Regions from separate parts of the Rhizobium sp. 01N424 genome, predicted to be linked through region 1. Evidence: riboswitches for the same ligand, from Rfam matches in the RefSeq annotation. Region 1 holds a riboswitch; each other region holds the start of a gene.
What was found. A riboswitch is a leader RNA that binds a small molecule or an ion and turns the genes downstream of it on or off. The one in region 1 is predicted to bind cobalamin.
Positions count from the first base shown of each region.

Region 1 (5,483 bases):
CGGTGGCGATCGGATTCGCATGAATTTCCGGCACCAGCACCAGACCGGCATATTTGCCTGTGTCATCGACAAGGATGACGCGTTGCGTGGCGCCGGCGGGAAAAGCCTTCTTGAACTCTTCGACAGTGGTTGCGGCATTGGCGGTCTTGACGTCGGCGCGCATCAGCTTGTCGACCGTCAGATTGCGGATCCAGCCGACATCGTGAGCGCTGCGGATGCTTTCGCCGCGCAGGTGAAAACGCCAGGTGGCGAAGGAGTAGCCAAAGGTGGTGCGCACGACGAGCGAGGACGTGATGACCGCGGCGAGCACCAATACGGTGATCGGGAAGTCGCCGGTGATTTCGAGCGCCAGAAAGGTCATCGTCAGCGGTCCGCCGATGATGGCGACTGCGAGTGAACTCATGCCGACGACGGCGTAGACTTCGGGTGTCAGCGAGGCATGCGCAAAGAACGGCGCGGAATAGGCAAAGAGCTTGCCGAGCAGCGCGCCCATAAACAGCGAGGCGAAGAACAGGCCGCCCCTGAAGCCGGAGCCGATCGACACGGCTGAGGCCAGCGACTTCAACAGCAGGATGCCGACGAGCGTCGGGATCGCCACCTGATGCGCCAGGTTGAGATGCAGGGCGCCATGCCCTGCCGAAAGCACCTGCGGAGAGATGGTGGCCAGCAGGCCGACGACGATGCCGCCGAGCGCCGGGCGTACCGGCGTCGGCACGGAACTCTTGCGAGCCAATTCCTCAACAAAGGAAACGCCCTGCATGATCAGGATGCCGGCACCGGCGCAGCAGGCGCCAAGCAGAATGGCCGGAACATAATCGGCGGGCACCACAGTGCCGAACCTGCCGACGTCGATGGTGAAATCGTTGCCTGCGAGCAGCCGTGCCACCAGCGTCGACAGTAGGGCAGAGACGACGACAGGTGTCAACGAGACGATCGTATAGGTGCCGATAATCAGCTCGAACGCGTAGAAGGCGCCGGTTAGCGGGGCATTGAAGGCGGCGGCGATGGCGCCCGCCGCCCCGCAGCCGAGGAGGACGCGCAGATCGGCGCGGCGCAGCTGCAGCTTCAGGCCGAGTTTCGAGGCCAGGCCCGCCGCAAGCTGTGTATAGCCGGCCTCCAGGCCGACCGAGGCGCCGAAACCGTTGGAAATCAGGTTCTGGATCGCCACGATGATGCTGTCCGTCAGCGACAGGCGGCCGCCATGCAGCGCATTGGCCTCGATCGGATCGACCATCGGCTTCTTGCGTGTCCTGCTGAGGATGAAGAGCAGCAAGCCGAGAAGCATGCCGCCGCAGACCGGTGCCAAGAGCAGCAGCAGCTTGTTGCTGATATCGGAGGAGCTGAGACGATCGACATCGCTGATGCCGAAGATGAGGCTGTGCATCTCCCGGGAGATCAGGCTCATGCCGGTGACCGCGCAGCCGGAGATGACGCCGACCGCGCCACCGGCGAAAACCATGCCCATTTCGTTCTGCCGCGCCAGCGCGCGCAGCCGCGCCAAATCGAATTTGAGATGGCGCCGCGTCAGGCGGCCGATATCGGTTTTCGTGAGCATGATGACAGAACTAGGCGACGGGGAGCAGGATCAAGGAAGCACGCTTTGTGCGCCGCATGATTTCGCGAGCAATTGCAGCAAAAGCGAGGCGGCGGCAAGCGAAATCTGTCCGTAAGTCAATGAATTTAATAGACTATCTGTTTGGTAGACTCAGTCGTGTTAAGACGAGGCATTTTCCATCGCGTCAGGCTCGATTGACTTCGCGCTGCCGCGCGCCTAACGATGAAATCAATAACGGATGGTTCCGGAGCGGTGATTGCCGCCCTGGATGAAAAGGGAATGTGACGGGGCGGACCCAAACCGGGCGTCTTCATCACAGCCGACCCCGCGACTGTAGAGCGGTCAGGGTCTTCCATCCGGTGCACCGGCACCACCGCCTGATCGCCGCATTCTGTGGCAGGGCGTTGGCTCAAGGACACCGGAAAAGCCACTGGAATGCATCGTGATCAGCAGGGGCTGGACGCCTCCATTTCTACGAATCGTCCGCCTTTTCACGAGAATGCAGCCGGGAAGGCGAGGAAGATCCGCTGGCACGATCAGGGATGGCCTTGCGCCATCCCTGTCGGGGCCTCAAACCGCGAGCCAGGAGACCTGCCAACCGTGCCGGGCGAAGAGCCCACCCAAGGGCAATCCTGTCCGCTGCCAGCACGGAGGTTGTCATGGCTGAAACACGAATTTGCATGCCGTTACGTGCGGCCCTGAGGATTTCCCTCATTCCTGTGCTTGTCACAGGAATCCAGCGTGCCCAAGTCCTTGGGCACAGAAGACTTATTTCCTTGCTGCTAGGTTTCATTCACGGCGCAGACGCGCCGTGGCTGGATTCCTGTGACAGGCACAGGAATGAGGGAGGTGGGTGTGGTGGACGCCAATACGCTGATGCCGGAGCCATCCTCACATGAGCAGCACCACCTTCATTCTCGGCGGCGCTCGTTCCGGCAAATCCCGTTTCGCCGAACAGCTGATCACCGAGAGCGGCCTCGAGCGCCACTATATCGCCACCGGGCGGGCCTGGGACGACGAGATGCGGGCGCGGATTGCTGCCCATAGGGACGATCGCGGGCCGTCCTGGACGACGCATGAGGAGCCGCTGCAGCTTGTCGAATGCCTGTCGGCCGTCGACGGCGAAGGGCGGGCGATCCTTGTCGATTGCCTGACGCTCTGGGTCACCAATCTGATGATGGGCGAGCGGGACATGGCGGTGGAATCTGCGGCTCTTGCCGCCTGGCTGCCGAAGGCCAGGGCGCGGCTCGTGCTTGTTTCCAATGAAGTCGGCCTCGGGATCGTTCCCGAGAACCGGATGGCGCGGGATTTCCGCGATCATGCCGGACGGCTGCACCAGATGATCGCGGCCTCCGCCGCGGACGTGTATTTTATTGCGGCAGGGCTGCCGCTGAAAATGAAGGGTTGAAGTTTATGAACCAGAAGATCCCCGCAACCGTGATCACCGGCTTTCTCGGCGCGGGCAAGACGACGATGATCCGCAACCTGCTTTCCAACACCGGCGGCAAGAAGATCGCGCTGATCATCAACGAATTCGGCGATCTCGGCGTCGATGGCGACGTGTTGAAGGGCTGTGGCGCGGAGAACTGCACAGAGGACGATATCATCGAGCTCACCAACGGCTGCATCTGCTGCACGGTTGCCGACGATTTCATTCCGACGATGACCAAGCTGCTGGAGCGCGAGCAGCGCCCCGATCATATCGTCATCGAAACCTCGGGCCTGGCGCTGCCGCAGCCGCTGGTCGCCGCCTTCAACTGGCCTGACATCCGCAGCGAAGTCACCGTCGATGGCGTCATCACCGTCGTCGACAGCGCCGCCGTTGCCGCCGGACGTTTCGCCGACGACCACGATGCCGTCGATGCGCGCCGCACCGAAGACGAGTCGCTCGATCACGAGAGCCCGATCGAGGAGCTGTTCGAAGATCAGCTGACCTGCGCCGATCTGATCGTGCTCAACAAGACGGATCTGCTCGATGCCGCAGGCATTATCCGCGTCCGTGACGAAGTGGCGTCGCGCATTTCGCGCAAGCCTGCGCTGATCGAGGCGAAGAACGGCGAGGTTCCGGCCAGCGTCTTGCTCGGCCTCGGCGTCGGCACCGAGGAAGATATCGCCAACCGCAAGTCCCATCACGAGCTCGAGCATGAGGACGGCACGCCGCACGATCACGACGAGTTCGACAGCTTCGTCGTCGAGCTCGGCGCGATTGCCGATACGGCCGGTTTCATCGAGAAGCTGAAGGGCGTGATTGCAGAGCATGACGTGCTGCGCCTGAAGGGCTTTGCCGCAGTTGAGGGCAAGGCGATGCGCCTGCAGATCCAGGCTGTCGGCAGCCGTATCGACCAGTATTTCGACCGCGCCTGGGCGATGGACGAAACGCGCGGCACGCGCCTCGTCGTCATCGGCCTGCATGACATGGATGAAGCGGCCGTGCGCAAGGCCATCGAGGCGCTCGTCTGATCCATGCATCTGCTTCTCGCCCAGAAAGGAACGATCAGCGACGGTGACGAGGCCATCGATCTTGGCCAGTCGCCCGGCGATATCCTGTTCCTGTCTGCAGCGGATACGGAGCTTGCGGCCATCGCCGCCGCCCACGGACAGGGCGGCGGTTCATCGCTGACGCTTCGTCTTGCCAGCCTGATGAGTCTCAAGCATCCGATGTCGGTCGATGCCTATGTCGAGCGCACCGCGCTGCACGCAAAGCTCATCATTGTCCGCGCGCTCGGTGGTGCCAGCTATTTTCACTATGCGCTGGAGGCTCTCCATACCTGCGCGGCGCGGCATGGCGCGCGGATTGCCGTTCTGCCGGGGGATTCCAAGCCGGATGCGGGGCTGACACCGTTTTCCAATGTGGCGCTCGATGATCTCAATGCGCTGTGGGCTTACCTGATCGAAGGCGGCGAAGAGAATTCGTTGCGGCTGCTGGATTATGCGGCGGCGATGCTGTCGGGTGGTGAAAAGCCCGGTGCGGCCGCGCCGTTGATGAAGGCCGGGATATGGTGGCCGGGGCGGGGAGTCGTTGGTGTCGGGGAGTGGCGGGTGCTGTCTGCGGCGATGCTGCGGAACGTGGCACCCCCCTCTACATCTAACGACGCCCCCATCGCCGCCATCAGCTTCTACCGAGCCCTCGTCCAGAGCGGCGAGACCGCACCGGTCGAGGCGATGATCGAGGCCCTGGCGGCGGAAGGTCTCCGGCCATTGCCGGTCTTTGCCTACAGCCTCAAAGACCCGGTCTCCAAGGGCATCATCGCCAGCATTTTCGATCAGGCCCCTCCCGATGTCGTGGTCAACACGACGGGCTTTGCCGTGTCCGCGCCGGGTGCGCAGCGTGAACCGACCGTGCTGGAAAAAAGCGGTTCCGTGGTGCTGCAGGCAATCCTGTCTGCATCATCACATGAGGCGTGGGCCGTGTCATCGCAGGGGCTGTCGGCGCGCGATCTCGGGATGAACGTGGCGCTGCCTGAAGTCGATGGACGGGTTTTGGCGCGGGCCGTCTCGTTCAAGTCGGCGGCGCGTTATGACGCGGCTGTCGAAGCGAATATCGTTACCAGCCAGCCTGATGAAGGGCGGATGCGCTACACGGCCAAGCTCGGAGCCGGCTGGGCGCGGCTGCGGCGCAAGCCGGCTGCGGCGCGGCGCGTGGCGCTGGTGCTCGCCAACTATCCGAACCGTGACGGGCGCCTCGGCAACGGCGTCGGCCTCGATACGCCTGCGGGTACCGTCGAGGTGCTGAAGGCGATGCGCGGGGCTGGCTATGGTGTCGCCGATTTCCCTGATGATGGCGATGCGCTGATCCGCCATCTCTCGGAGGGGCCGACGAATTCCGGACACGACGGAAAGGTGATCCGCGAAACGCTTTCCATGAGTCGATACAAGGCGTTCTTCGCGTCTCTTCCGAAAAAGATTCAAGACGAGATGACGGCGCGCT
Region 1 covers NZ_JBFTRK010000002.1:94,595-100,077, reverse strand. The annotation lists gene AC1DNK_RS06170 (chloride channel protein) at 1-1,555, opposite strand, end outside; cobalamin riboswitch at 1,778-2,168, shown strand; gene cobU (bifunctional adenosylcobinamide kinase/adenosylcobinamide-phosphate guanylyltransferase) at 2,451-2,963, shown strand; gene cobW (cobalamin biosynthesis protein CobW) at 2,969-4,015, shown strand; gene cobN (cobaltochelatase subunit CobN) at 4,019-5,483, shown strand, end outside.

Region 2 (5,483 bases), on a different contig from region 1:
CGACTGACGCTGCTCAGAAGTTCCAGTCCTCGTCCTCGGTCGCTACGGCCTTACCGATGACGTAGGACGAGCCGGAGCCCGAGAAGAAGTCGTGGTTCTCGTCGGCATTCGGCGAGAGCGCCGAGAGGATCGCCGGGTTGACCTTGCAGGCCTCCGGCGGGAACAGCGCCTCGTAGCCGAGGTTCATCAGCGCCTTGTTCGCGTTGTAGTGCAGGAACTTCTTGACGTCTTCGGTGAGCCCGACGCCGTCATACAGCGCCTCGGTGTACTTGGCCTCGTTGTCGTAGAGCTCCAGCAGCAGATCGAAGGCGAAATCCTTGATCTCCTGGCGGCGGGCCTCCGGCAGGCGGTCGACGGCGCGCTGGAACTTGTAGCCGATATAGTAGCCATGCACCGCCTCGTCGCGAATGATCAGGCGGATCATGTCGGCGGTGTTGGTCAGCTTGGCGCGGCTCGACCAGTACATCGGCAGATAGAAGCCGGAATAGAACAGGAAGCTTTCGAGGAAGACGCTGGCAACCTTCTTCTTCAGCGGATCACCGGAAGCATATTGCTCCATGATCAGCGCCGACTTCTTCTGCAGAAACTCGTTTTCATCGGACCAGCGATAGGCGTCGTCAACGTCAGGCGTCGAGCACAACGTCGAGAAGATCGACGAGTAGGAGCGCGCGTGCACCGCCTCCATGAAGGAGATGTTGGAAAGCACCGCCTCCTCATGCTGGGTCGAAGCATCGGCCATCAGCGTCACCGAGCCGACGCCGTTCTGGATGGTGTCGAGCAGCGTCAGGCCGGTAAAGACCCGGATCGTCAACTGCTGCTCTTCCGGCTTCAGCGTCGCCCAGGAGGGAATGTCGTTCGACAGCGGCACTTTTTCCGGCAGCCAGAAATTGCCGGTCAGGCGGTTCCAGACTTCGAGGTCCTTGTCGTCATCGATGCGGTTCCAGTTGATGGCGCGGACGCGGGATACGGGTTTGGCGTGCATGTTCATGGGGAATCTTTCCTCAATCAGTTCTGTTGGAGGACGCGGCCCCCTCACCCTAACCCTCTCCCCGCTGGGGAGAGGGGACGTGCCCGCCTACACGCCTCAATCAAGGGGCTGACGGGCGCTTCGGTTCCCTTCCCCCCAGCGGGGAGAAGGTGCCGGCAGGCGGATGAGGGGGCTCCGGGCTCAAGCGTTGCTAAAGCGATAAGGCTTCAAATCACAGCGTACACGACACACATCCCTCCACCTGCGTCCCCTCCAGCGCCATCTGGCGCAGACGGATGTAGTAGATGGTCTTGATGCCCTTCTTCCAGGCATAGATCTGCGCCCGGTTGATATCGCGCGTCGTCGCCGTGTCGCGGAAGAACAGCGTCAGCGACAGGCCCTGGTCGACATGCTGGGTCGCAGCCGCATAGGTGTCGATGATCTTCTCCGGCCCGATCTCATAGGCGTCCTGGTAATAGTCGAGATTGTCGTTGGTCATGAAGGCCGCCGGATAATAGACGCGGCCGATCTTGCCTTCCTTGCGGATCTCGATCTTGGAGACGATCGGATGGATCGATGACGTCGAGTGGTTGATGTAGGAGATCGACCCCGTCGGCGGCACGGCCTGCAGGTTCTGGTTATAAAGCCCGCCTTCCATGACGGCCGTCTTCAGTGCCAGCCAGTCTTCCTGGGTGGGGATTTCGATACCGGCGTCGTTGAACAGGTCGGTAACCGTCTGCGTAGCCGGTTTCCATTCTATTTCGGTATACTTGTCGAAATATTCGCCCGATGCGTATTTGGAATTCTCGAAACCCTTGAAGCTCTGGCCGCGCTCGACAGCCAGCCGGTTCGAGGCGCGGATCGCGTGATAGGTCACCGTGTAGAAATACATGTTGGTGAAATCGACACCCTCTTCGGAGCCGTACTGGATCCGCTCGCGGGCGAGATAGCCGTGCAGGTTCATCTGGCCCAGGCCGATCGCGTGGCTCTCGTCGTTGCCCTTCTCGATCGACGGGACGGAGGAGATGTGGCTCATGTCGGAAACTGCCGTCAGCGCCCGGATCGAGGTCTCGATCGTCTTGCCGAAATCGGATGAGTCCATGGCGGCGGCGATATTCAACGAGCCGAGATTGCAGGAAATGTCCTTGCCCATCACCTTGTAGGAGAGGTCATCGTTATACTCGCTGGCTTCGCTGACCTGCAGGATCTCGGAGCACAGATTGCTCATGGTGATGCGCCCGGCGATCGGGTTCGCCCTGTTCACCGTGTCTTCGAACATGATGTAGGGATAGCCGCTCTCGAACTGGATTTCGGCGACGATCTGGAAGAAATCGCGGGCCTTGATTTTCTTCTTCTTGATGCGGCTGTCGGCCACCATCTCGCGGTATTTTTCGGTCACCGAAATCTCGGTGAACGGCACGCCGTAGACACGTTCCACGTCATAGGGCGAGAACAGGTACATGTCCTCGTTGTTCTTGGCGAGCTCGAAGGTGATGTCAGGAATGACGACGCCGAGCGACAGCGTCTTGATGCGGATTTTTTCGTCGGCATTTTCGCGTTTGGTATCGAGGAAGCGCATGATGTCGGGGTGATGGGCGTTGAGATAGACGGCACCGGCCCCCTGGCGCGCGCCGAGCTGGTTGGCATAGGAGAAGGCGTCCTCGAGCAGCTTCATCACCGGGATGATGCCGGAGGACTGGTTCTCGATATGCTTGATCGGCGCGCCCATTTCGCGAATGTTGGTCAGCGACAGCGCCACGCCACCACCGCGCTTCGACAGCTGCAAGGCCGAATTGATCGAGCGGCCAATCGATTCCATATTGTCTTCAACGCGCATCAGGAAGCAGGAGACCAGCTCGCCGCGCTGCTTCTTGCCGGCATTGAGGAAGGTCGGCGTCGCCGGCTGGAAGCGGCCGGAGATGATCTCATCGACCATGTCGCGCGCTAAGGCCTCGTTGCCCTGCGCCAAGGCGAGTGCCACCATGCAGATGCGGTCTTCATAGCGCTCCAGATAGCGCTTTCCGTCAAAGGTCTTCAGCGTGTAGCTTGTGTAATATTTGAAAGCGCCGAGGAAGGTCGGGAAGCGGAATTTCTTGTCATAGGCATGGTCGAAGAGATCGCGGACGAAATTGAACGAATACTGATCCAGCACCTCCTGCTCGTAGTAGCCCTCAGTCACGAGGTAATCGAGCTTCTCCCGGAGATTATGGAAGAACACGGTGTTCTGGTTGACGTGCTGCAGGAAATACTGCTTCGCCGCCTGCCGGTCCTTGTCCAGCTGGATCTTGCCGTCCTCGTCATAGAGGTTCAGCATCGCGTTCAGCGCGTGGTAATCCAGCCCTGTTTCCGCGGCCTGCGCCTTTACAGGGCGCTCGAGAACTGCCGTGTCCAAAATCGTTCCAATCCGTGTTTGACATTGGCAACATCATCAGCGGTGCCGAGCAGCTCGAACCTGTAGAGGTACGGCACCTGGCATTTCTTCGCGATGATGTCGCCGGCAAGCCCATAGGTCTCGCCGAAGTTGCTGTTGCCCGCGGCAATCACGCCGCGGAGGTTCGAACGGTTTGCCGCATCGTTCAGGAAACGGATCACCTGCTTGGGCACAGCTCCCTTGCCGCCCTCACCGCTATAGGTTGGGACCACAAGCACATAGGGTGAGACGGCTTGAAGCGTCTCGCCTGATATCGGGATGCGCCGGGCGGGAAGGCCGAGCTTTTCGACGAAGCGATGAGTGTTTTCCGACCGGCTGGAAAAATAGACGATCTCGCCCATCGCAGCCGCCGCTCAGGCGAGCGCGCTGATCATGTCGGGGCGGAAGCCAGCCCAATGCTCCTCGCCGGCGATGACGACGGGAACCTGGCGGTAGCCGAGACCCTGCACCAGATCATAAGCGGCGCTATCGGTGGAAACGTCGATGATCGTGTAGTCGATGCCCTGGCGATCGAGCGCGCGGGTGGTTGCGGTGCACTGAACGCAGGCGGGCTTGCTGTAGACGGTGATGCTCATGGGAAAACCTCGTGACTAAAAGGCATGGGATATCGTTCGGACATCCGCCGATGTCCGCGCTTGGGAAGATCGAAAAGGAAGACAGCCGTTGCCGATTGCCGGGCGTCAGCAGCCCGTCATTCGCGCCGGTATGATCTGAAACTCAAAGACATAAGACTTCACCCCGAAGTGGCTCATGCGGGACACACCGGAGGAAGCGAAGAGCGGCATCATGCCCACATCTCATCGCTCGCCAGCCGGACACCCCGCCCGTGGACGTTTTCGCTCAAGGCAGGTCTCCTGGCTTGCGGATCATCACATTCATCCCGGTCTTCCCAGATCTTCATGACCCAGTGACCCGAAATGGGACAGATGCTCGCCGCTCACAGTTGCGGGGGCAGCTCCGGCATTGCTCCGCCTTGCGGCAGATCTCACCGAATTCCCGTCTTAGCCCACGATCCTTTGCGAATCGGAGGAACCTCGAACACTAGATATAGTACGCGAGTCTATTTTTACGTCAATGGATGGTTCAGGTTTCGGGTGCCGCAAGCCGAAAAAATGAATGTGATGTGGATAACAGAAGATTAATGCGGATTGGCTGTGGAAAAGAGAAGCCGGCAAGAGCCGGCTCCTCGAATGCAATGACGATCAGGCCGTTGCCGTGGCAACGCGTTCGCGCAAAGACCGCGCCGCCGCCACCATATTGACGAGCGCCGGCTTCACTTCCTCCCATTTGCGGGTCTTCAAGCCGCAATCCGGATTGATCCAAAGCTGCGAATCGCCAAGCCGCTCGCGCGCTAAAAGAAGCAGACCGGTCATATCGTCAATATCGGGAACGCGCGGCGAGTGGATATCGTAGACACCCGGGCCAATTTCGTTCGGATAGTCAAAACTGCGGAATGCCTCCAGCAGCTCCATCTTCGAGCGCGACGTCTCGATCGAGATCACATCCGCATCCATCGCGGCGATAGCATCGATGATGTCGTTGAACTCCGAGTAGCACATATGCGTGTGGATCTGCGTCGCGTTGCTGACACCGGTCGAGCACAGGCGGAAGCTTTCGACGGCCCAGTCGAGATAGGTCTTCCATTGCGAGCGCCGCAGCGGCAGGCCTTCCCGGAGTGCTGCCTCGTCGATCTGGATCATTCTGGCGCCGGCCTTTTCGAGATCACCGACCTCGTCGCGAATCGCCAGCGCGATCTGCCGGCATGCTTCGCTTCGGGCGATATCATCACGCACGAAGGACCAGTTGAGGATCGTCACCGGTCCAGTCAGCATGCCCTTCACCGGCCGCTCTGTCAGAGACTGGGCATATTGCCACCAGCTTGTCGTCATCGGCTTCGGCCGCGCGATATCGCCGAAGATAATCGGCGGGCGGACATAGCGCGACCCATAGCTCTGTACCCAGGCATGCTGCGTGAAGGCAAAGCCTGACAGCTGCTCGCCAAAATACTGCACCATGTCATTGCGCTCGAACTCGCCATGAACGAGCACATCGAGGCCGATTTCCTCCTGCCAGCGGATGGCTGCT
Region 2 covers NZ_JBFTRK010000004.1:223,333-228,815, reverse strand. The annotation lists gene AC1DNK_RS13805 (efflux RND transporter periplasmic adaptor subunit) at 1-7, shown strand, start outside; gene nrdF (class 1b ribonucleoside-diphosphate reductase subunit beta) at 14-988, opposite strand; gene nrdE (class 1b ribonucleoside-diphosphate reductase subunit alpha) at 1,200-3,359, opposite strand; gene nrdI (class Ib ribonucleoside-diphosphate reductase assembly flavoprotein NrdI) at 3,329-3,739, opposite strand; gene nrdH (glutaredoxin-like protein NrdH) at 3,752-3,973, opposite strand; cobalamin riboswitch at 4,226-4,450, opposite strand; gene metE (5-methyltetrahydropteroyltriglutamate--homocysteine S-methyltransferase) at 4,601-5,483, opposite strand, start outside.
Region 2: it holds a riboswitch for cobalamin, as region 1 does, so the genes downstream of both, nrdH (glutaredoxin-like protein NrdH) here and cobU (bifunctional adenosylcobinamide kinase/adenosylcobinamide-phosphate guanylyltransferase) in region 1, are expected to answer to the same signal.

Region 3 (5,483 bases), on a different contig from region 1:
GCCGAACGGGCCTTGCGGACTTCAGGCGTCTGCGGAAAGGACCCGATCGTCGTCGTCGGGAACAGCGGCAAGCGGATATCCGTCTGCTGGATCGCCTTGCGCTCGGCGAAACCGGCCTTGCGGCGCTTCATGGTCTCGTCGATCGCTGCAATGCGCTTCCTGACCGCGGGGTCGTTGACCTTCGGCGATGCTGCGCGGGCGGCCGCGGCCCCCGAAGATCTGCCGATGGCATCGGCCACGCAATCGCGGCTCTGCGAAAGCGCCTGCCCCAAAATCGAGAGTTCATCCAGCTTCTGCGTGGCAAAAGCCAGCCATTCCTTGACCTCGGCGTCGACAGCCGTTTCGAGCGCAAGATCGATCGGCACATGCAGAAGCGAGCAAGACGGCGCGATCTCGATCGGACGCGTCTTGGAAAGCGCCTCGACCCGATCGAGCAGTCTCTCGAGATCAGCGCGCCAGATGTTGCGGCCGTCGATGACGCCGAGAGATAATACCCGGTCATCAGGCACCGCCGATACGACCGCATCGAGCTGCTCGGGCGCGCGCACCAGATCGACGTGCAGACCGGCAACCGGCAGCGCCGCTGCTGTCTTGAGATTGTCGCCCAATGCCCCGAAATAGCTGGCGATCATGATCTTCAGGTTCGGAACCAGCTGGTGAAGCGCGCTGTAGGCCGTGGTCAGCGCGTTCCGCTCAGCGTCTGTGAGATCGAGCACGAGGGCTGGCTCGTCGATCTGCACCCAATCGGCACCCGCAGTGCTGAGCTCCGCGAGGATGGCCGCATAGACAGGCAGCAACCGGTCGAGCAGTTCGATCGGATCGAAGCTTGGCTGCTTCGCCTTGCCGAGCTTCAGGAAGGTCACCGGGCCGAGAATGACCGGGCGGGTGTGGACACCGAGCGCCTTTGCCTCCCGGAACATCTGCAGCGGCTTGTTTTCGGTCAGCGCGAAGCGCTGGTCACGGGTGAATTCCGGCACCATGTAGTGGTAGTTGGTATCGAACCACTTGGTCATTTCGAGCGCCGGAACGCCCTCATGATGATGCGCATGGCCGCAATCGCTGTGCTCAGCGCCCACTGAGCCGCGCGCCATGGCGAAATAGATGTCGAGATCGACGGGACCGCCCCTCCAGCCATATTCGGCCGGTACGGCACCGACCATCACCGCCGTGTCGAGTACATGGTCGTAGAGGGAAAAGTCGTTGGAAGGGATGATATCGATCCCCTTCGCCCTCTGCAGCGCCCAATGTTCGGCCCGCAATGTCTTGGCGACGTCGAGAAGTGCTGTCCTATCGGACTTTCCGGCCCAATAGCTTTCCAGCGCGAACTTCAGCTCGCGGTGCTTTCCGATACGAGGGAATCCGAGATTTGCAGTCTTGATGCTCATGTTTCCTTACCCCGAGGGTTGTGGGCAAGGCTTGGGATGACGCATCGGCGCGCGGACACAGGCGTGCCGGTCGCAAAAGCGGCACACCGGACACCCCGCCCGTGGACGTTATCGATCGCGGCAGGTCTCCTGGCTTGCGGGTCAACGCTGCCGTCCGTCTTCCCGGGGCGTCTTCCCCAGTGACATGAATGGACGGCCGCTCGCCGCTTACAGTTGCGGGGGCAGCTCCGGCATTTCCCCCGGATTCCCTCTTAGCTCCGAACCAAAGGTCCGCAGAACCACGATGACACGAGCATGTCGCATCGCGGATCACACGTCAATAGACATAAAGATATGTTTATGTCTTTGTTTCTTTGGTTGGCTGTGCTCGCCGATTACGACAACAGCATCGAGGATGGCGCGCCGGTCTCCGCGGGAGACTGCAGCTTCTGGGCAGCAAGCACCACTTCGACGCGATTGCGGGCATCGAGCTTCTGCATCAGGATCGTCATGTAGTGCTTGACGGTCTTCTCGCTGATATCAAGCATGCTGGCGATTTCGCGGTTGGTCTTGCCCTGCAGCAGGTAGTTGACGATCTGCTCCTCGCGGGCGCTCAGGCGCTTCTGCATCTGCGCCTTGCGGCGCACCTCGGCCGTCTTCATCGACAGGATCACCTTGGTGGCGAAACCCGGCGTGATGAACGTGCTGCCGTCATGCACGGTCTTGATCGCCTCATACAGATCGCGCGCCGTGCTGCCCTTCAGCACATAGCCGCAGACGCCGAGATTGAGCACCTGGATCGCCGTGTCGATATTGGCGGTGGCGGTGAAGACCACGACCTTCGTGCCTTCGTAGTTCTTCTGGATCAGCTCGAGTGCCGCCAGCGTATCGCCCGGCATGCTGAGATCGGTGACAAGAACGTCGGGCCGGTGCTCCTCGACGATCTTCAGTGCGTCGATGGCGTTCTGCCCACGGGCAGTCACCCGAAGATCTTCCTTCGCCGAGTAAAGATTAACGAGTCCATCCAGTAATATTGGATGATCATCAACGAATGCGACCGAGATAGACATAATGACGAATAAACCCCCTCGTCTTCTTTCCGATAGCTCTAAAGTAAACAGAGCCAAACATAAAGACGGATTTTAATGCTTGGTTAACTTCATCGGATTTCTGTCTATTCGATCTGTATGCTTTCAGCCAGTTATCAATTCGGATAGTCCGTCGCCTTATAGGCCAGCTGCGTCAGCCTGCTGCAGCTCCAGCACCATCTCCAGTATCATGCCGCCCCCCGGCCGCTTGGTGACAGCAAGCTTGCCGCCGAAGCTCTCGATCCTCTGCCGGAGGCCATAGAGCCCCATTCCGCCCTCGCGCGCCGCAAACGGCACCGTCCCGGAGGGCAAACCGTCATCCTCGACCGAAATCGCGATGACGGGCATGTCGATCCGACATCGGACACGCTGGCCGTTGCCGCCGGCGTGGCGGTAGGCATTGTTGAGCCCTTCCTGGACGAAACGGTAGATGCAGGTCTTCAGCGCCGGCGGCAGATCGGCATTGGTGCCGCTGGAGACAAAAGCGACCTTGGTCTTGGTGCGCGCCTCATGCTGCCTGATCGCTTCGGCCACCACGTCCTTGGCCCAGAGATGCAGGATCTCAGGCAAGAGCAGCGACTTGGTGACCGTCCGGGCCTCGATCAGCGCTTCACCCAGCGTCTTGCTGGTCTCGTCGAGGAGCCTGGCGCGCTCATCCTTTTTGGTCAGGTCGCGCAGCTCGTCGAGCTGCAGGATCGCCAGTGTCATCAGCTGCACCGGGCCGTCATGCAGATCGGCGCCGATGCGGCGGATGAAGGTCTCGTTGAGGTTGGCGAATTCCATGGAGGCCCGGCGCGCCGTGTCCCTCAGCTCCATCAATTCCTTCGAGGCGGACTCTGCTTCCTCGGCGCGGTGGCTCAGAACCTGCCGCTGATGCTCGATCGTCCGGCTGCCGCGCCTGACGATCAGGAACAGCCCGAGCATGACGACGAAGGAGAACAGCGCCACCGTCGTCCAGGTGACCACCCGCAGCCGCGCGAGCTCATCGACAAAACCGCTCGGATCCTCATGGATCTCGGCCACGCCGATGATCCGCCCCGAAGCCTGGTCATGCAGCGGGCTGTAGATTTCGAGATATTCGGTATTGATGTTGCGGAACGTATGCTCGTCGGCATGAAGATCCGCATAGACGGCGACAATTTCGCCTTTCAAGGCGCGCTGCAGGCCCTCGGGGAAACTGAAGCGGTGGCCGATCATCTGTTTAGTCCGGGAATAGGCAACAGTCCCGTCGGGCGCCCATATCTCGATATGCGGGAAACGCGCCTGGAGATCCGCATCGCCGAACAGCGCGTCGAGATGAGCGATGCTGGCGGCCTTAAGGCGCGTCGAGGCGCCCAGTTCCTGCACCTCAGCCTCAGTCAGGCTCTGAACCAGCAAGGCCGTCGTGCCGGCCTTTCCGCTGAGCGCTTTGTCGGCAACCAGCCGCGTCGTCAGATAGCCCGCAGAAACCGTGGCGATCAGAATAACCAGGCTGCTGGCGATCAGGAACTGCGTGGAAAGGGTCCGCTCGGCGCCCCATCGAAGGATACGCTTAAACAGTCGCGGCGCTTCCGCGCTTTCATCTACGCCAGCATTTCTGGCGCCTAAGTATTCGTCCGGCAAAACGTCCCCCCAAGGCCGATAGCGCTATCATCCTTGCAATATTACCCAAGGAAATAAAGAACCATTTTTGTACTATAGGCCCGTATGAATTCTATCAGACCAAAGGCCAATTCATCATAGGACCTTACTCCCGGAAGGATAAGGACCGAAGACCTGCTTTTGCCGTGGACGAACATCGAAAACATCGTCCGACCATGCGCCGTTCAAAACCCCGGTAACTTTCCGCAAGATCGCATCATCCCAAGCCAGCCCTGCAAGGCGGGCTTTGAAGACATCAGGGGCAATTCAAACCGCCGGGCTCGCAGCGCGATCCGGCGGACAGGACAAGTTTGCGAAAAACCAGGCGCCAGGACAGCGCGCCGACGGAGGGGAAAATGGTTACGCTTGTAAGACACGATCTCGAGTTCATCCTGAAGCAGATCGCCATCGCCGAACAGCATGCGGCCGGTGGTGACCTTGCCGCGCTCGTCGCCGAAGCCGGCGAAGCAGCCGGCGCGACCGGCACCGGTGCGCCGCAGGCGCATCTCCTGCCCTACGGCCTCAGAACCGTCGACGGCAGCTACAACAACCTGCTCGATGGCAAGGAAACCTGGGGCGCAGCCGACCAGCCGTTCACGCCGCTGGTGCAGCCGAACTACGTCAACGAAAATGACGACACACAGATGTTCGGGACACCGCAAAATCCGGTCTACCTGACCAACGGCAACTATACGCCTGGTACACCGAGCGGCAGCCCGATGCTTGCGCCCGGCACAGTCGTCGACGCCGATCCGCGCATCATCTCCAACCTGATCGTCGATCAGACCAGCAACAACCCGGCCGCGATCATGGTCTATGATGCCATGCTCGCCGAGGGCAAGACCGCTACGCGCGCACCGATGCAGGACGCCAATGGCGCGCCCGTCGTCCATGCAACCAATGTCGTCGGCCCCGATGGCACCGTTCTCGCCGCCGCGGGCAGTCCCGTCTATGTCTACACGTTCGAGAACGTCTCGCCCGATATCGGCGACTCCGCGCCTTACAACTCGATGTTCACGCTGTTCGGCCAGTTCTTCGACCATGGTCTCGACCTCGTGGCCAAGGGCGGCGCTGGAACGGTCTACATCCCGCTCTCGCCGGATGATCCGCTCTACAATCCGGCAACCCCGCAAACCAATTTCATGGTTCTGACCCGCGCCAGCCGCGACGCCGACGGCGAAGTGGCTGCCAACACCACGACTCCCTGGGTCGATCAGAACCAGACCTACACCTCGCATGCATCGCATCAGGTGTTCCTGCGCGAATATGTCATGCATGAGGGCAAGCCTGTCGCGACCGGCCATCTTCTTGACGGCGACCGTGGTCTGCCCACCTGGGCAGACATCAAGGCGCAGGCCCGCGACATGCTCGGCATCGACCTGACCGATGCCGATGTCACCAACATTCCACT
Region 3 covers NZ_JBFTRK010000004.1:217,790-223,272, reverse strand. The annotation lists gene metE (5-methyltetrahydropteroyltriglutamate--homocysteine S-methyltransferase) at 1-1,385, opposite strand, end outside; cobalamin riboswitch at 1,488-1,683, opposite strand; gene AC1DNK_RS13775 (response regulator) at 1,760-2,434, opposite strand; gene AC1DNK_RS13770 (sensor histidine kinase) at 2,591-4,054, opposite strand; gene AC1DNK_RS13765 (peroxidase family protein) at 4,429-5,483, shown strand, end outside.
Region 3: it holds a riboswitch for cobalamin, as region 1 does, so the genes downstream of both, metE (5-methyltetrahydropteroyltriglutamate--homocysteine S-methyltransferase) here and cobU (bifunctional adenosylcobinamide kinase/adenosylcobinamide-phosphate guanylyltransferase) in region 1, are expected to answer to the same signal.

Region 4 (5,483 bases), on a different contig from region 1:
ACGCGCGCGCGCTAAATAGATGACATGACACAGGAAAACGCTCCCTTGAACACGCTCCGGATTGCCGTCGGCCAGCTCAACCCAACGGTCGGCGATGTTGCTGGAAATCTTGCCAAAGCCCGCGAGGCACGCGCCGATGCGGCCCGTCAGGGCGCGGATCTGCTGCTTTTGACCGAGCTGTTCATTTCCGGCTATCCGCCCGAGGATCTGGTGCTGAAACCGGCATTCCTGAAGGCCTGCCTCAAGGCCATCGAGGACCTCGCAGCCGATACCGCGGATGGCGGACCGGGTCTGATTGTCGGCTTCCCGCGGCAGGGCGAGACCGGGCGGCACAATTCGGTCGCTGTGCTCGATGGCGGCAAGATCCTGGTGTTCCGGGACAAGATCGATCTGCCGAATTACGGCGAATTCGACGAGAAGCGCGTCTTTGCCGAAGGCTCGATGCCGGGACCGGTGAATTTCCGTGGCGTCAGGATCGGCGTGCCGATCTGCGAGGAGATCTGGAACGATCTCGGCGTCTGCGAGACGCTGGCCGAAAGCGGCGCCGAAATCCTGCTGGTGCCGAACGGCTCGCCCTATTATCGCGGCAAGGTGGATGTGCGCCATCAGGTGGCACTGCGTCAGGTGATCGAAACGGGCCTGCCGCTGATTTTCGCCAACCAGCTCGGCGGCCAGGACGAACTGGTCTTCGACGGCGCGAGCTTTGCCTTCAACGGCGACAAGTCGCTGGCCTTCCAGATGAGCCAGTTCGAACCGGCGCTTGCCGTCACCACCTGGAAGCGCGGCGACAATGGATGGCGTTGCAGTGAAGGACCGATGTCGCATATTCCGGAGAAGGAGGAGGCCGACTACCGCGCCTGCCTGCTTGGCTTCCGCGACTACGTCAACAAGAACGGCTTCAAGAATGTCGTGCTTGGCCTCTCCGGCGGCATCGACTCGGCGATCTGCGCGGCGATTGCCGTCGATGCGCTGGGCGAGGAGCGGGTGCGCACCGTCATGCTGCCCTACCGCTACACCTCCGAGGACTCGTTGAAGGATGCCGCTGAATGCGCCAAGGCGCTCGGCTGCCGTTACGACATCGTGCCGATCGAGGCGCCGGTGACCGGCTTTACCTCGGCGCTCTCCGACCTCTTCGAAGGCACCGATAGTGGCATCACCGAAGAAAACCTGCAGAGCCGCGCCCGCGGCACGATCCTGATGGCGATCTCCAACAAGTTCGGCTCGATGGTCGTCACCACGGGCAACAAGTCGGAAATGTCGGTCGGCTATGCGACGCTCTACGGTGATATGAACGGCGGCTTCAATCCGATCAAGGACCTCTACAAGATGCAGGTCTATGCGATCTCGCGCTGGCGCAATGCGCATGTGCCGCCGGATGCGCTTGGCCCATCAGGCGTGGTGATCCCACAAAACATCATCGACAAGGCGCCCTCTGCCGAACTGCGGCCTGATCAGACCGACCAGGATTCGCTGCCGCCTTATCCGGTTCTCGACGACATTCTCGAATGCCTCGTCGAGAAGGAAATGGGCGTCGATGAGATCGTCGCGCGCGGCCACGATGTCGCGACCGTGCACCGGATCGAGCATCTGCTCTATCTTGCCGAATACAAGCGCCGCCAGTCGGCGCCCGGCGTGAAGATCACCAAGAAGAATTTCGGCCGCGACCGCCGCTATCCGATCACCAACCGTTTTAGGGATCGTGGTTAGCGATCGTTAACCCGATCAACCGAAAGCTGCTGACGGCAGTCTCTTCTCGCGTTTCTATGTTTTGGAAACGCGGGAGGTTTGAGCATGCGGGAAACCAAGGTCGCCGTCTTCATCGATACGGAAAACCTGCCGGCGCGCTGTGCGGGAGAGATCATCAGCATCGCCGGCGGATACGGACGTCTCATCGAGCGCCGGGCCTATGGCGACTTCACGAACGAGGCGGCGCAGCCGTGGATCGCGGAGGCCGGACGTCAGGCGCTCAGCCTGCAGACGGCTGTGAGCTCGCATTCCGGCAAGAACGGTGCGGATATCCTGCTTGCCATCGATGCAATGGAATATCTGGCCGGTTCGGCGATCGATCTTTTCTGCATCGCCAGCAGCGACCGCGATGTCGGCCATCTGGCGATGCGTATCCGCATGCGCGGCAAGCAGGCGATCGGACTGGGCGCGCCCAACGCATCGGCGCTGTTGCGGCAGTCCTTCGACGATTTCTTCGAGCTCAATGTTGGTGAGGCGAATTCCACCTTTGCGCTGCCGAAGGTGATTGCGCTGCAGCCCTCTCCAAATATCCGGCCCTATATCACCCAGGCGCTGCAGGCGGCCAAGCTGCAGGGCGAAGGCTGGCTCGATATCGCGAAACTCGGGACGCTGTTGCGGCAGGTCGATCCGGAGTTCAAGGCGCAGCGTTTTGATGCCACGAACCTCAGCTCGCTTCTGAAGCAATGTGACTTTATCGAAATGCGAATGCATGGCACAAACCGCATGCAAATCAGAATGAAGCGGAACGGCTGAGGGCCGGGCCGCTGCACAATGCGGGAGGTATGCATGCGCAGTTCGGTCGAGATCTACAATATCCGCACTGGTCGGGGCCGGGTGGTGTTCCAGACGGAGCAGCTGATCGAGGCGCCGAATTTCTCACCCGATGGCCGCTACCTGCTGCTGAACGGTGATGGCCTTCTCTACCGTTTGTCACCGGATGGTGAGGGCGGTCTGCAGCAGGTCGATACCGGCTTTGCCACTGCCTGCAACAACGATCACGGCATTTCGCCCAACGGAAGGCAGTATGTGATTTCCGACAAGACCGAGCACGGCAAATCCTGCATCTATACGCTACCGTCGGAAGGCGGCGCGCCGAAACAGATCACCGAAAACCTGCCGTCCTACTGGCATGGCTGGTCGCCCGACGGGAAGGAACTCGCCTATTGCGGCATCCGCGGCGATCTCTTCGACATCTATACGATTTCCGTCGATGGCGGCGCCGAGCGGCGTCTGACGCATGGCGAGGGGCGCAATGATGGGCCGGATTATTCCTTTGACGGGCAGTGGATCTATTTCAATTCCAGCCGCACGGGGCTGATGCAGATCTGGCGCATTCATCCCGATGGGACCGGTTTGGAGCAGGTCACGCATGACAATTACGGCAACTGGTTTGCCCATCCGGCGCCCACCAACGACAAGGTGCTGCTGCTTTCCTACGGCGCTGACGTCTTCGATCATCCGCGCGACCTGCATGTGCGGCTGCGGTTGATGGATATGGACGGCGGCAATCTGACGACGCTGTTCGAGCTGTTCGGCGGGCAGGGCACGATCAATGTTCCCTGCTGGTCACCAGAAGGTGACGAGTTTGCCTATGTCCGGTATTTCCCGGCTACTTGAAGCGTCTCGTAAAAGCGGGCATGAGGCTTTTGTCAGGTGCCCGCTTGCCGCGGGAGAATCGGGAATCCGGTGCGAGCCCGGAACGTGCCCAACGCTGTAAGGCCGACGCCTGCCGCATCATGCCACTGGTTGACACCGGGAAGGCTGCGGCGGGCGGATGACGCCAAGTCAGAAGACCGGCCTGGCATCATAGACTGATCCCGCGCGGACGGCGGGGCGGTTGCGTTGTTGGGGATTTGACGATGCGGCCCATGAACAAGGATGCGCTTGAAGGCGCGTCTGCCTTTTCCGCTGACGAGCGCGACGCCGTCTACCGGGCGATCATGACCCGGCGCGATGTGCGCGACCAGTTTCTGCCTGATCCCATCCCATCCGATGTGCTGATGCGGCTGCTTGAGGCCGCACACCACGCGCCCTCGGTCGGCTTCATGCAGCCCTGGAATTTCATCGTCGTCGAAGGTGCCGGTGTGCGCCAGCGCGTGTGGAATGCCTTCGACCGGGCTAACCGCGAGGCTGCCGGGATGTTCGACGGTAAGCGGCAGGCGACATACCGTTCCCTGAAGCTCGAGGGCATCCTCAAGGCGCCGCTCGGCATCTGCATCACCTGCGATCCGTCACGCAGCGGTGACGTCGTGCTGGGGCGGACGCATAATCCGCGGATGGATAGCTATTCAACCGTCTGTGCGGTGCAGAACCTCTGGCTCGCAGCACGGGCCGAAGGCATCGGCGTCGGTTGGGTCAGCATTTTCCATGAGAGCGAACTCAAGGACATTCTCGGCGTGCCCGAGCATGTCGAGATCGTCGCCTGGCTCTGCATCGGCTATGTCGATACGCTCCATAGCGAGCCCGAGCTGGCCGTCAAAGGCTGGCGGCAGCGGCTTTCGCTCGACGAGTTGATCTTCCGCGATGGCTGGGGCCGCCGCTAATTCCGCTGTTGCTGCTGCGGCTGCGGGCCTGAGGTGGCCGGGTTCTTCAGATCGATACTGCCCTGGTCGCCCGCGAGAAATTGTGGGCCGATCTGGCGCACCTTGCTGTTGCCGGGGTCGTAGGGACGGTCCGGTACCTGTGCCTGCGGCGCAGCCGGTGCGGGGGCTGCCGTTGCCGGCGGCTTGGTGGTGATTGTCGTGATCGAGCCCTTTGGCGGCGGCGCGCTGACCGTCTGGTTCTTGCGCATCTGTTCGTAATAGGCGGTCAGATTGCAGCTGCAGGAGGATTTCTCGCCGGGCGCCCGGTTCTTGTAGGCGAAGGCGTTTGGCATGGCGCTGTAGCGCGCGCCAGTCGCGGCTGAGATCATGTTGGCCGCGTCGGTGTTGGAGACGTCCTGATAGAACAGCTCGGTCTCGATGCCGGGGCACATTTTCGAGCAGGTCGAGGCGTCGCGGCTGAAATCGATCGAGGTCGCATTGGTGCTGATCGGGAAGAAGCCGCCGTCGCAGCTGCGCACGCACATGGTGCTGACATGCGACATCATCTCGCCGCGCGGCACACCATATTGCGTGTTGCCTTCCTCGCCGTTGCCGAGCGGAATGAAGGTATCGCCGCGCATCGCCTGTTCTTCGGTGCTTGGCGCCGGGACATAGGCGCGCTCGTCCGGCTGATAGCCCGGATCGTCGTTGCAGCCGTTATCGTCGAGGGCGGCCATCAGTTCGCGGCGTTCGTTGACACCGGTGCCGCCGGCCRCCCGCAGTTGATTGCGGCGGTCCTGGAGATAGTGGATGTTGTCGATCATCCGCGATTCCGATTCCTGCAGGTCGCTGCAGTAGCGGTCGTTCTCGCCGCCGATGACAACCATGCTGTCGACGCTGCAGCCGTTGCTGCGCAGGTCGTTGCGCAGCTTGCGGAGCTCGAGGTTCTGTTCGGCTATGGCGCTTGCATATTGGCGGATCTCCGGGCCGTTGCCGATCACCTGCGGCAGGTCGGCAAGGCGTCCGCGCAGATCTTCGCAGATCGCGCTGGTCTGCGCCGCCGCGGGCGCGGCAGCAGCGAGAAAGAGAGCAAGGGTCAGGCTTCGGCGTTTCACGGTATCATCCCGCAGCATAGTAAACCGGAAGCGGCAGAGCATTTGCCGCATCCGTTCTGTCTAGCTGCCTTCCGTTAACAAGCTAACGAAGGAATCCTAA
Region 4 covers NZ_JBFTRK010000008.1:192,894-198,376, reverse strand. The annotation lists gene AC1DNK_RS20415 (NAD+ synthase) at 25-1,707, shown strand; gene AC1DNK_RS20410 (NYN domain-containing protein) at 1,792-2,499, shown strand; gene AC1DNK_RS20405 (TolB family protein) at 2,533-3,363, shown strand; cobalamin riboswitch at 3,381-3,562, shown strand; gene bluB (5,6-dimethylbenzimidazole synthase) at 3,606-4,289, shown strand; gene AC1DNK_RS20395 (DUF2865 domain-containing protein) at 4,286-5,383, opposite strand.
Region 4: it holds a riboswitch for cobalamin, as region 1 does, so the genes downstream of both, bluB (5,6-dimethylbenzimidazole synthase) here and cobU (bifunctional adenosylcobinamide kinase/adenosylcobinamide-phosphate guanylyltransferase) in region 1, are expected to answer to the same signal.